3 regions of the Streptomyces sp. NPDC042259 genome follow, and region 3 is predicted to be linked to each of the others. Evidence: riboswitches for the same ligand, from Rfam matches in the RefSeq annotation. Region 3 holds a riboswitch; each other region holds the start of a gene.
What was found. Region 3 has a riboswitch for cobalamin ahead of ACZ6MA_RS00350 (cobalamin biosynthesis protein). Riboswitches for the same ligand answer to the same signal wherever they lie in the genome.

Region 1 (3,840 bases), on a different contig from region 3:
GTAGAAGTCCGGGTACCGCATCGGGCGCAGCGTCAGCTCGAAGCCCGGGTCGAGCAGGTTCTTCTGTTCGGACGACATTACTGGCATGCCTCGCAGGACTCGGGGTTCTCAAGGGAGCAGGCGACGGCGTCGGCGTCGGGCGCCGGGGCCTGCTGGACGGGGATGGTGGCGGCGGCGCCGGCCGAGCGGGCGATCCGGGTCGCCGGACGCGAGCGCAGGTAGTACGTCGTCTTGATGCCCTGCTTCCAGGCGTACGCGTACATCGAGCTGAGCTTGCCGATGGTGGGCGAGGCCATGAAGAGGTTCAGCGACTGGCTCTGGTCCAGGTACGGCGTACGGGCCGCGGCCATGTCGATCAGGGCGCGCTGCGGGATCTCCCAGGCGGTGCGGTAGAGGTCGCGCACCTCCTTGGGGATCCAGTTCATGTCCTGGATCGAGCCGTTGGCGTCCGTCATCGCGTCCCGCGTGGTGCGGTCCCACACGCCGAGCTGCTTGAGGTCCTCCACCAGGTAGGTGTTGACCTGGAGGAACTCACCGCTGAGCGTCTCGCGCTTGAAGAGGTTGGAGACCTGCGGCTCGATGCACTCGTACACACCCGCGATGGAGGCGATAGTGGCCGTCGGCGCGATGGCGAGCAGCAGCGAGTTGCGCATGCCCGTCTTCGCGATCCGGGCGCGCAGCGCGTCCCAGCGGTCGGCCCAGCGCTGCTCGGCGTTCGGGTAGTGGTCGGGGTGCAGCACACCGCGCGCGGTGCGGGTCGCGGCCCACGCCGGGTGCGGGCCGTGCCGCTCGGCGAGGTCGGCGGAGGCTTCGTACGCCGCGAGCATGATGCGCTCGGAGATCCGGGTGGACAGCTCCTTCGCCTCGGCGGAGTCGAAGGGCAGCCGCAGCCGGAAGAAGACGTCCTGGAGGCCCATCAGGCCGAGGCCCACCGGGCGCCAGCGGCTGTTGGAGTTCCCGGCCTGCTCGGTCGGGTAGAAGTTGATGTCCACGACGCGGTCGAGGAACGTCACGGCCGTACGGACGGTGCGGTCGAGCTTCTCCCAGTCCATCTCGCCGTCGGCACCGAGGTGCTGCGCGAGGTTGACCGAGCCGAGGTTGCAGACGGCCGTCTCGCCGTCGTCGGTGACCTCGAGGATCTCGGTGCAGAGGTTCGAGGAGTGGACGACCTTGCCGGGCTCGGCGGTCTGGTTCGCGGTGCGGTTGGAGGCGTCCTTGAACGTCATCCAGCCGTTGCCGGTCTGCGCGAGGGTGCGCATCATCCGGGAGTACAGCACGCGCGCGGGGATCGTCTTGATCGCCTTGCCGTCGGCCTCGGCCTTGCGGTAGGCGGCGTCGAACGCGTCGCCCCACAGGTCGACCAGCTCGGGGGTGTCGGCGGGGGAGAACAGCGACCAGTCGGCGTCCGCCTCGACGCGGCGCATGAACTCGTCCGGGATCCAGTGCGCGGTGTTGAGGTTGTGCGTGCGGCGTGCCTCCTCACCGGTGTTGTCGCGAAGCTCCAGGAACTCCTCGATGTCCGCGTGCCAGGTCTCCAGGTAGACACAGGCCGCGCCCTTGCGCCGGCCGCCCTGGTTGACGGCGGCGACGGAGGCGTCCAGCGTGCGCAGGAACGGCACGATGCCGTTGGAGTGGCCGTTGGTGCCCCGGATCAGCGAGCCGCGCGAGCGGATGCGCGAGTAGGACAGGCCGATGCCGCCGGCGTGCTTCGACAGCCGCGCCACCTGGTGGTAGCGGTCGTAGATCGAGTCCAGCTCGTCCAGCGGCGAGTCCAGCAGGTAGCAGGAGGACATCTGCGGGTGCCGGGTACCGGAGTTGAACAGCGTGGGGGAGGACGGCAGGTAGGAGAGCGTGCTGGTCAGCCGGTACAGCTCGGCCACGTCGTCCAGGGCCCGCGTCGACTGGTCCTCGGCGAGGCCGCAGGCCACGCGCAGCAGGAAGTGCTGCGGGGTCTCGACGACCTGGCGGGTGATGGGGTGACGCAGCAGATAGCGGCTGTGCAGGGTGCGCAGGCCGAAGTAGCCGAAGCGGTCGTCGGCGCCGTCGGCGAGCGCGGCGTCCACGAGGGCGTCCAGGCGCTCGGCGTGGGTGACGACGAACGCGGCCGTCTCGTCGGCGATCAGACCCTCGCGGTGGCCGACCGCGACGGAGGCGGAGAAGGAGAGGGCGCCCTGTCCGGCCGCCTCGTCGGCGATCGCCCGCGTGAGCAGTCGCGCGGCGAGCCGGGAGTACTCCGGCTCCTCGGCGATGAGCCCGGCGGCGGCCTCGGTGGCCAGGGACCGCAGCTCGGCCTCGTCCGAACCCGGGTGCCGGCCGCGCAGCGCGGCGGCGGCGACCTTGCCGGGGTCGGTGGCGGGCAGATCGGCGGTGAGGTCGGTCAGGGTGCGCAGCAGCGCGGTCCCGGGGCCGCCGGTCGCTTCCGCTGTCGCTGAGACCGGATCGGCGGGCGCGATGGTCACGTGGGGCTCTCCCTCGCTCGGCAGTGGTGTGGGCCGGGCGGGCGGGCGCGACGGGCGCGTACGGGCGCACCCCTGCACCAGGGCATGCCACGCAGCGTCCACCGGCCCAACCCGCGAGACCCGGACGAATTCGACGCCCTGTTCCGAGTGGTGGCTCGGAGGCGGGCGCGCTGTCGGCAGGTCCTCGGACTCTTGGGTACGTAAAACCGCACACATACACCGTTGCGGGACAGTTCCGGATTTCCACCGGATTCCCCTGCGGCGACAGCGAGGACGAGCATACATCTAGTGCTGCCACTCGTACGCGCCCCCACATCTTGTGTCGCGCGGTAATGAGCTGGGTGCGGAATGTGCTAGAGCGCCCGGGTGTTGGACCTCGAATCCCTATTGGCGTGAGCCCCCGTCACGGCCCTTCGCGGCCCCGCGCGAAGGCCCTCCGGAGGGCCTCTGCGAGCGCCTCGGCGGCGCCCGCACGGCGAAGGCCGCCGCCCCCCTGTTCGTCGGGGAGCGGCGGCCTCAGAGGCGCGGTCGGGGGCGTCGGGGTCAGTGGCCGCCGGGGGCTCCGGCGGTGGCCGCCGGAAGCTTCTCCACCACGCCCGGGTCGCCCGCGTCGGCGGTGTAGTCCGACGCCTTCGTCTCGTCCACACCGTCCGGCGCGCCGAGCTTTCTGAGCACGAAGGTGAGGACGATCACCACGAGGACGTTGAGGACGAAGGCCGTGAGGCCGATGTAACCCTTCTCACCGATCAGCGGGATGAGGTTGGTGTTGCCGAAGTGGTCCTGCGTGGCGCTCGGCGTGGCGTAGGCCCGCCAGGTGCCGTAGACCATTCCGGCCGCCCAGCCGCCGAGCAGCGCCCAGCGGTGGCACCAGCGGGTGAAGAGCCCGCCGACCAGGGCCGGGACGGTCTGCAGGATCCAGATGCCGCCGAGCAGCTGGAAGTTGATCGCGACCGTTTTGTCCATGGTGAGCACGAAGACCAGCGCGCCGACCTTCACCAGCAGCGAGGAGAGCTTGGAGACCTTCGCCTCGTGCTCGGGCGTGGCGTCCGGCTTGATGAAGTCCTTGTAGATGTTGCGGGTGAACAGATTCGCGGCGGCGATCGACATGATGGCCGCCGGGACGAGCGCGCCGATCCCGATCGCGGCGAACGCGACGCCCGTGAACCAGTCCGGGAACATGTTCTCGAAGAGTTGCGGGATGGCCAGCTGGCCGTTCTTGACCTTGACCCCGGCGGCGAGCGCCATGAAGCCGAGGATCGCCAGCAGCCCGAGCATCAGCGAGTACAGCGGCAGGATCGTGGTGTTGCGGCGGATGACGTTACGGCTCCGGCTGGAGAGCACGGCCGTCACCGAGTGGGGATAGAGGAAGAGCGCCATCGCC
Region 2 (3,840 bases), on a different contig from region 3:
GACCCGCGCCTCGCCGGTGGGCGCGCCGCCCAGGACGTGCAGACCGTCACGGATCTGGGCGTCCTTGACCTCGCACAGCCAGCCGTCGACGTGCAGCAGGAAGTCGTCGAAGCCGTCGTCGTCCGGACGGTCGTCGAGGCCGAGGTCGTGGTCGAGCTTCGCGGCCTGGATCAGCGTCCAGATCTGGGCGCGGATGGCGGGCAGCTTGGCCGGGTCCATCGCGGAGATGGACGCGTACTCGTCGAGGAGCTGTTCCAGGCGGGCGATGTCGCCGTAGGACTCGGCGCGGGCCATCGGCGGCACGAGGTGGTCGACGAGGGTGGCGTGGGCGCGGCGCTTGGCCTGGGTGCCCTCGCCGGGGTCGTTGACGAGGAAGGGGTAGATCAGCGGCAGATCGCCGAGGGCGGCGTCCGGGCCGCAGGCGGCGGACAGGCCGGCGTTCTTGCCGGGCAGCCACTCCAGGTTGCCGTGCTTGCCGAGGTGGACCATGGCGTCGGCGCCGAAACCGCCGTCGGCCTGGGCGGCGGCGATCCAGCGGTAGGCGGCCAGGTAGTGGTGCGAGGGCGGCAGGTCGGGGTCGTGGTAGATCGCGATGGGGTTCTCGCCGAAGCCGCGCGGCGGCTGGATGAGGATCAGCAGGTTGCCGCGGCGCAGGGCCGCGAGGACGATGTCGCCCTCGGGGTTGGCGCTGCGGTCGACGAACATCTCGCCGGGCGCCGGGCCCCAGTGCTCCTCGACGGCCTCGCGCAGCTCGGCGGGCAGCTCGGCGAACCAGCGCCGGTAGTCGGCGGCCGGGATGCGGACGGGGTTGCGGGCGAGCTGCTCCTCGGTGAGCCACTCCTGGTCGTGGCCGCCGGCCTCGATGAGGGCGTAGATCAGCTCGTCGCCGTCGCCGGACGCGAGCCCGGGGACCTCCTCGGACCCGAAGTCGTAGCCCTCCTCGCGCAGTCGGCGCAGCAGTGCCACGGCGCTGGCCGGGGTGTCGAGCCCGACGGCGTTGCCGATGCGGGAGTGCTTGGTGGGGTAGGCGGAGAGGACCAGCGCGAGGCGCTTGTCGGCCGCGGGGATGTGCCGCAGCCGGGCGTGGCGCACGGCGATGCCGGCGACGCGGGCGGCGCGCTCGGCGTCGGCCACGTACATCGGCAGACCGTCCTCGTCGACCTCCTTGAAGGAGAACGGGACGGTGATGAGGCGGCCGTCGAACTCGGGGACGGCGACCTGGGTGGCGGCGTCGAGCGGCGAGAGGCCCTCGTCGTTCTCCTCCCAGGCGCTGCGCGGGCCGGTCAGGCACAGGGCCTGGAGGATCGGCACGTCGAGGGCGGCGAGGGCGCCGGCGTCCCAGGATTCGTCGTCGCCGCCGGCGGAGGCGGCCGCGGGCTTGGTGCCGCCCGCGGCGAGGACGGTGGTGACGACGGCGTCGGCGGCGGTGAGCGCCTCGACGAGCGCGGGCTCGGGGGCGCGCAGCGAGGCGACGTACAGCGGCAGGGCGCGGCCGCCCGCGTCCTCGATCGCCCCGCACAGGGTGTCCACGAAGGCGGTGTTGCCGCTCATGTGGTGGGCGCGGTAGTAGAGCACCGCGATGAGCGGGCCGCTCGCGCCGGGCTTGGGGGTGCGCTCCAGCGGGCCCCAGGTGGGGGCGGGCGCGGGCGCCTCGAAGCCGTGTCCGGTGAGCAGCACGGTGTCGGAGAGGAACCGCGCGAGCTGTTCGAGGTTGGCGGGGCCGCCGTGCGCGAGGTAGGCGTGCGCCTCGGCGGCGATGCCGATGGGGACGGTGGAGGCCTCCATCAGCTGGGCGTCGGGTGCCTGTTCGCCGGTGAGGACGACGACGGGGCGGTCCCCGGCGAGCAGCAGGTCGAGCCCCTCCTGCCAGGCGCGGATGCCACCGAGGAGTCGTACGACGACGAGGTCGGTGCCCTCCAGCAGCGCGGGCAGGTCGTCGAGCGCGAGCCGGGCGGGGTTGGCGAGCCGGTACGGGACCGGGCCTCCGTGGGCGGCAGCCGCGCGGGCGCTGAGCAGGTCGGTGTCGGACGTCGACAGGAGAAGGATCACGCGGCGCTCCCCAGGGCATCGAGGGTCGCCCGGGGCGTGCCGGACCGGAAAGTGCGCATGCGGCGGCTGGCCTTCCTCGGGGTCCGCGCCCCGGGCGGTTGGAGGACGGCGGGAGTTCCTGACTCGCCCGGCATCGCTGCCGGGCTCACAGTGGCGGGACCGTGCCGGAGTCACACCGGCTTCCTCCCCTGACGCCGTCGCTGGCGTTTGGCGGACCAGAGGACGAATAAAGAGATTCTGGCCACCGGTGAGCATAGTAAGCGCTGGCCGTTTGGCACAGGACGGTGCACCCGGTGTGATCGTCGGTATGCTCGCCGCCATGCCCGTCACCCCCACATCCCCCCCGGAGCGGGATAAACCGGCCGCCGGCGGACGGACCGTCCGCGCGGGCGGCGACGCGTGCCCCGGAGCGCTGCGGCTGCACGCCGCGGACGACGGGGCGCTGGCGCGCGTCCGGCTGCCCGCCGGTCTGTTGACGGCCCCTCAGGCGATGGTGTTGGCGCAGGTGGCGCGGGAGTTGGGCGACGGGAATCTCGACATCACCTCGCGTGGCAACGTTCAGTTGCGCGGGCTGGCCGAGGGCTGTGGCGGCGAACTGGCCGACCGGTTGCGGACGGCGGGACTGCTCCCGTCGGACCGGCACGACCGGGTGCGCAATGTGGCGGCCTCACCGCTGTGCGGCCTGGACGCGGGGACGCACGGAGGGACGCACGGGGGTGCCGAGCCGTCCCGCACGGGGGCAATCGATGTGCAGGCCTGGGCGCGCGCCCTGGACGCACTGCTGTGCGCCCCCGGCTCCGACCGTGCCGACGACCCGGATTTGTCAGGTTTGTCGGGACGTTTCCTCTTCGGTCTGGACGACGGGCGCGGTGACATCGTGGCCCTCGGTCCCGATGTGACATTGATCGCAAGCGGCGAGGGGCAAGCCGTCCTGTGCTTCGCCGCCTCCGGCCCCGGGCTGCGGATCGCCGCCGCCGACGCGCCGCGCGCGGCCGCGCTGGCCGCGCGCGAGTTCCTCGCGGCGCTGTCCCACAGCGGCGCCAAGGCCTGGCGCGTGCGGGACCTGGCGCCCGAACACCGCCCGCGCATCGCGGCATTGGCGGACCGGCTGAGGGCCGCGGGCATCGCCTGCGCACCGCTTGCCGACCCCCGGCTCCCGCACGGCTCCCCCGCCGAGCCGGGCCTGGTCACCGGCCCGGACGGGCGGTGCGCGCTGTCGGTGACCGCGCCGCTCGGCCGGCTGAGCACCGCCCAGTGGTCCCTGGTGGCCGACGCGGCCGCCCGGGACGGGGCGGGCGAGCTGCGTGTGACACCCTGGCGCGGCATCGTCGTCCCCGGTCTGCCGGCCGGTACGGCTCCCACCCGGCTGGCGGCGCTCGCGGACGCCGGACTCGTCACCTCCACCGCGTCCCCCTGGCACCGGGCGGGCGCCTGCGCGGGCCGGCCGGGCTGCGCCAAGTCCCGCGCGGACGTACGGGCGGACGCGGCGGCCTGCCTGGCGGGGCTGCCCCCGGCGGGGCTGCCGGTGTACTGGTCCGGATGCGAGCGGCGGTGCGGCCACCCGGGCGGCAGATGGGTCGACGTGCTCGCGACCGGTGACGGTTACCGGATCGCGGTACGGGACGGCCGGACGGAAACGGAACCGGTGACCGCACCCGCCACGGCGGGGGGACCGGCCGCCGCGGTCGCGGCGGCCCGCCGCTCGGCGGACCGACCTGCACGACACCACCAGGCGCAACCCAGCAAGCGAGGCACAGTGTTCGAGTACGAGAAGGACGGCGCGTCCATCTA
Region 3 (3,840 bases):
TCACGCTTCTCATCGGGATCGTGATCGTCACGGCCTTGGTGTTCGACTTCACGAACGGCTTCCACGACACGGCCAACGCCATGGCCACGACCATCTCCACCGGGGCTCTCAAGCCCAAGGTCGCGGTGGCCATGTCCGCCGCCTTGAACCTCGTCGGCGCGTTCCTGTCCGTGGAGGTCGCCAAGACGATCTCCGGGGGCATCATCGACGAGAGCGCGGGGATCCGGCCAGAGGTCATCTTCGCGGGTCTGGTCGGCGCGATCGTGTGGAACCTGCTGACCTGGCTGGCGGGCCTGCCCTCCAGTTCGTCGCACGCCCTGTTCGGCGGCCTGATCGGCGCGACCGTCGTGTCCGTCGGCTTCGACGCGGTCAACGCCGACAAGGTCGTCATGAAGGTCCTCATCCCGGCGGTCGCGGCCCCGCTGGTGGCCGGCGTCGCCGCCCTCGTCGCGACCCGGCTCACCTACCGGCTCGCCAAGGGCCGCGACGAGAAGGACACCGCCAAGGGCTACCGCGCCGGGCAGATCGCCTCGGCCGCCCTGGTCTCCCTCGCCCACGGCACCAACGACGCCCAGAAGACGATGGGTGTGATCACCCTCGCGCTCGTCACGGGCGGCGTCGTCGCCCCGCACGCCGACCCGCCGATGTGGGTCATCGTCTCCGCCGGTCTGGCCATCGCGCTCGGTACCTACCTGGGCGGCTGGCGCATCATCCGCACCATGGGCAAGGGCCTCACCGACATCCAGCCGCCGCAGGGCTTCGCCGCCCAGACCGGTGCCGCGACCGTCATCCTCGCCTCCTCCCACCTCGGCTTCGCGCTCTCCACCACCCAGGTCTGCTCCGGCTCGGTCATGGGCTCCGGCCTCGGCCGCAAGGGCGGCGTGGTGCGCTGGTCCACCGCCGGCCGCATGGTCGTCGCCTGGGGTCTGACGCTGCCGGCCGCCGGTCTCGTCGCCGGTGCCGCCGCCCTCCTCGCCGACCAGGGCGACTGGGGTGTCGCCACGGTCGCCGTGCTCGCCCTCGCCGCCTGTGGCGCGATCTGGCTGGCCTCGCGCCGCAAGCCCGTGACGCACGACAACGTCAACGAGCTCGACACCCCGGCCGCCGAGCCCGCCGGTGTCGTCACCACCGCCCTCCAGGCCGTCGCCCCGCCGCCGGCCGGGCTCGTCACGGCCCCGGCCGCCCTGGCTCCCCGCGAGCCCGAGCGGACCCCGGCCGCCGCGACCGGCTGACGCCGGACCAGCCAGCCTTAAGGAAGAACGCAATGAACATCGACTGGGCAGCTCTCGGCCAGGTCTTCGGCGTCAGCCTCGTCGTGACCGTCGCGCTGGTGGGCGTCTTCACCCTCGGCATCGTCGGCACGTCCCGCAAGCCACAGGGGCGGCCCGACGCCGCCGGCGCGGCGGCGGTCACCACGGCGCCGACCACGATGGCGCGCACCGGCGCGTACGCCTGCTTCGCGCTGTGCGCGGCGGCCGTCGCCTACGGCATCTACCTCATCGTCACCTGACCGTCCGCCGACGGCAGTCCACCGGCACGGCCCGGGCGGCTTCGGCCGCAGGTCAAACGTGAGTTGACGGCCGTTCCCGGGCCGTGGTGGACTTCCGGGGCCAAACGGCGACAGCAAGAGGAAGCCGGTGCGAGTCCGGCGCGGTCCCGCCACTGTCACCGGGGAGCGCTCCCCCACCCCGTGGGTCCACAGGGGTCACGGCTCACCACGAGCTGGAAGACCGGGGGCGGCGCCGATCCGGGAGCCAGGAGACTCTGGTCGCCGGTCACGTCGAACCAGGGCGCGGACCCTGAGTGAGGACACATCGCCATGCCCGGCTGCCGCCCCACGCCCCCACCCTCCGTCCGCTGTGCACCCCTTCGAGGCATGACGGCGGTCTGATCCGATGCGTGCCGATCACGTCGGTTTCGCGTCCGGTGCCGCACTCGGCTTCCTCGGCGACCTCCTGGTGGGCGACCCGCGCCGCGGTCACCCCGTGGCCGCCTTCGGGCGCGCCGCGCAGGGCGTCGAGAAGAGGCTGTGGCGCGACCACCGCGGTTACGGCGCCCTGCACACGCTGGTGTGCGCGGGCGGCACCGTCGCCGCCGCCGGGCTGCTGACCCGTGCCGTGCGAAGCTCCCCCCGCGCGCGTCTCGCGCTGACCGCCGCCGCCACCTGGGCGGTGCTCGGCGGCACGTCCCTGGGCCGCGAGGCCCGGGCCGTCGGCGGCGCCCTGGCCGCCGGGGACCTGGACGTCGCCCGGGAGCGGCTGCCGCACCTGTGCGGCCGTGACCCGCAGGCGCTGGACGCGCAGGCGATCGCGCGGGCCGTCGTCGAGTCCGTCGCCGAGAACACCTCCGACGCCGTGGTGGGCGCCCTCGTCTGGGGCGCCCTCGGCGGCGTGCCCGGGCTCGTCGGCTTCCGCGCGGTCAACACCCTGGACGCGATGGTCGGGCACAAGTCCGCGCGCTACCGGCGGTTCGGCTGGGCCTCGGCCCGGCTCGACGACGTCGTCGGCTGGCCCGGCGCCCGGCTCACCGCCGCCCTCGCCGTCCTGGCCGGCCCCGATCCGCGCGGCGCGTGGCGGGTGGCCCGGCGGGACGCCGCCCGGCACCCCAGCCCCAACGCCGGCCCGGTGGAGGCCGCCTTCGCCGGTGCGCTCGGCGTCCGTCTGGGCGGCACCCTCGCCTACGCGGGCCGCGTCGAACACCGTCCCGTCCTGGGCGCGGAGCTGCGCCCGGTCCGGGCCGCCGACATCGAGCGCGCGGTACGGCTCTCGCGCCGGGTGTCGCTGCTGGCCCTCGGGGTCGCGATCGCCGGGCGGTACGCCGTCACCGGCGCGCGGGCCGCGGCACGCTCCACGAGCGGTGCGCCGGCCGGCCGCGTCCTGGGCAGACTTCCGGCAACCGCCTGGGCCGTACGGACGGCACTACGGATCCCACGACGGACCATCGCTCCCACGCAGCACAGGAGGAACCGGTGACAGCGGACAGGAGCGGGCCCGGGGGCCCGCTGGGCGGGGGCCTGCTGGTGGCCGGGACCACCTCGGACGCGGGCAAGAGCGTGGTCACCGCCGGGATCTGCCGATGGCTGGTCCGCAAGGGCGTCAAGGTCGCGCCCTTCAAGGCGCAGAACATGTCGCTGAACTCGTTCGTGACGCGCGAGGGCGCCGAGATCGGCCGGGCGCAGGCCATGCAGGCGGCCGCCGCCCGCGTCGAGCCGACGGCGCTGATGAACCCGGTGCTCCTCAAGCCCGGCGGCGACCGCAGCAGTCAGATCGTCCTCATGGGCAAGCCGGTGGGTGAACTCAGCGCCCGCGGCTACCACTCCGGGCGTCAGGAGCAGCTGTTCGGTACGGTCACGGAGTGCCTGGAGGAGCTGCGGCGCACGCACGACGCGGTGATCTGCGAGGGGGCCGGCAGCCCGGCCGAGATCAATCTGCGGCGCACCGACATCGTCAACATGGGCATCGCGCGGGCGGCACGGCTGCCGGTCGTGGTGGTCGGCGACATCGACCGGGGCGGTGTGTTCGCGTCGTTCTTCGGGACGACCGCGCTGCTCTCCCCCGAGGACCAGGCGCACATAGCGGGCTATATCGTCAACAAGTTCCGGGGCGACGTGAGCCTTCTGGAGCCGGGCCTGGAGATGCTGCGCGGCCTCACCGGCCGCCCCACGGTGGGCGTCCTGCCGTTCGCGCACGGCCTCGGCATCGACGAGGAGGACGGGCTGCGGGTCTCGATGCGCGGCGCGGTGCGCGAGTCGGTGGTGGCCCCGCCGCACGGCGCGGACATCCTGCGGGTCGCGGTCTGCGCGGTGCCGCTGATGTCCAACTTCACGGATGTGGACGCGCT

Region 1: another riboswitch for cobalamin. It lies ahead of ACZ6MA_RS15515 (ribonucleoside-diphosphate reductase subunit alpha); the one in region 3 lies ahead of ACZ6MA_RS00350 (cobalamin biosynthesis protein).
Region 2: another riboswitch for cobalamin. It lies ahead of cobN (cobaltochelatase subunit CobN); the one in region 3 lies ahead of ACZ6MA_RS00350 (cobalamin biosynthesis protein).

Annotation. Positions count from the first base shown of each region.
Region 1 is NZ_JBVJDW010000004.1:726,416-730,255, forward strand. It holds gene ACZ6MA_RS15510 (ribonucleotide-diphosphate reductase subunit beta) at 1-87, opposite strand, end outside; gene ACZ6MA_RS15515 (ribonucleoside-diphosphate reductase subunit alpha) at 78-2,459, opposite strand; adenosylcobalamin-variant (AdoCbl-variant) riboswitch at 2,630-2,727, opposite strand; gene mctP (monocarboxylate uptake permease MctP) at 3,003-3,840, opposite strand, start outside.
Region 2 is NZ_JBVJDW010000002.1:960,243-964,082, forward strand. It holds gene cobN (cobaltochelatase subunit CobN) at 1-2,049, opposite strand, end outside; cobalamin riboswitch at 2,140-2,284, opposite strand; partial or broken gene ACZ6MA_RS08615 (nitrite reductase) at 2,540-3,373, shown strand; gene ACZ6MA_RS08620 (precorrin-8X methylmutase) at 3,806-3,840, shown strand, end outside.
Region 3 is NZ_JBVJDW010000001.1:61,723-65,562, forward strand. It holds gene ACZ6MA_RS00340 (inorganic phosphate transporter) at 1-1,232, shown strand, start outside; gene ACZ6MA_RS00345 (hypothetical protein) at 1,265-1,510, shown strand; cobalamin riboswitch at 1,629-1,764, shown strand; gene ACZ6MA_RS00350 (cobalamin biosynthesis protein) at 1,896-2,972, shown strand; gene ACZ6MA_RS00355 (cobyric acid synthase) at 3,002-3,840, shown strand, end outside.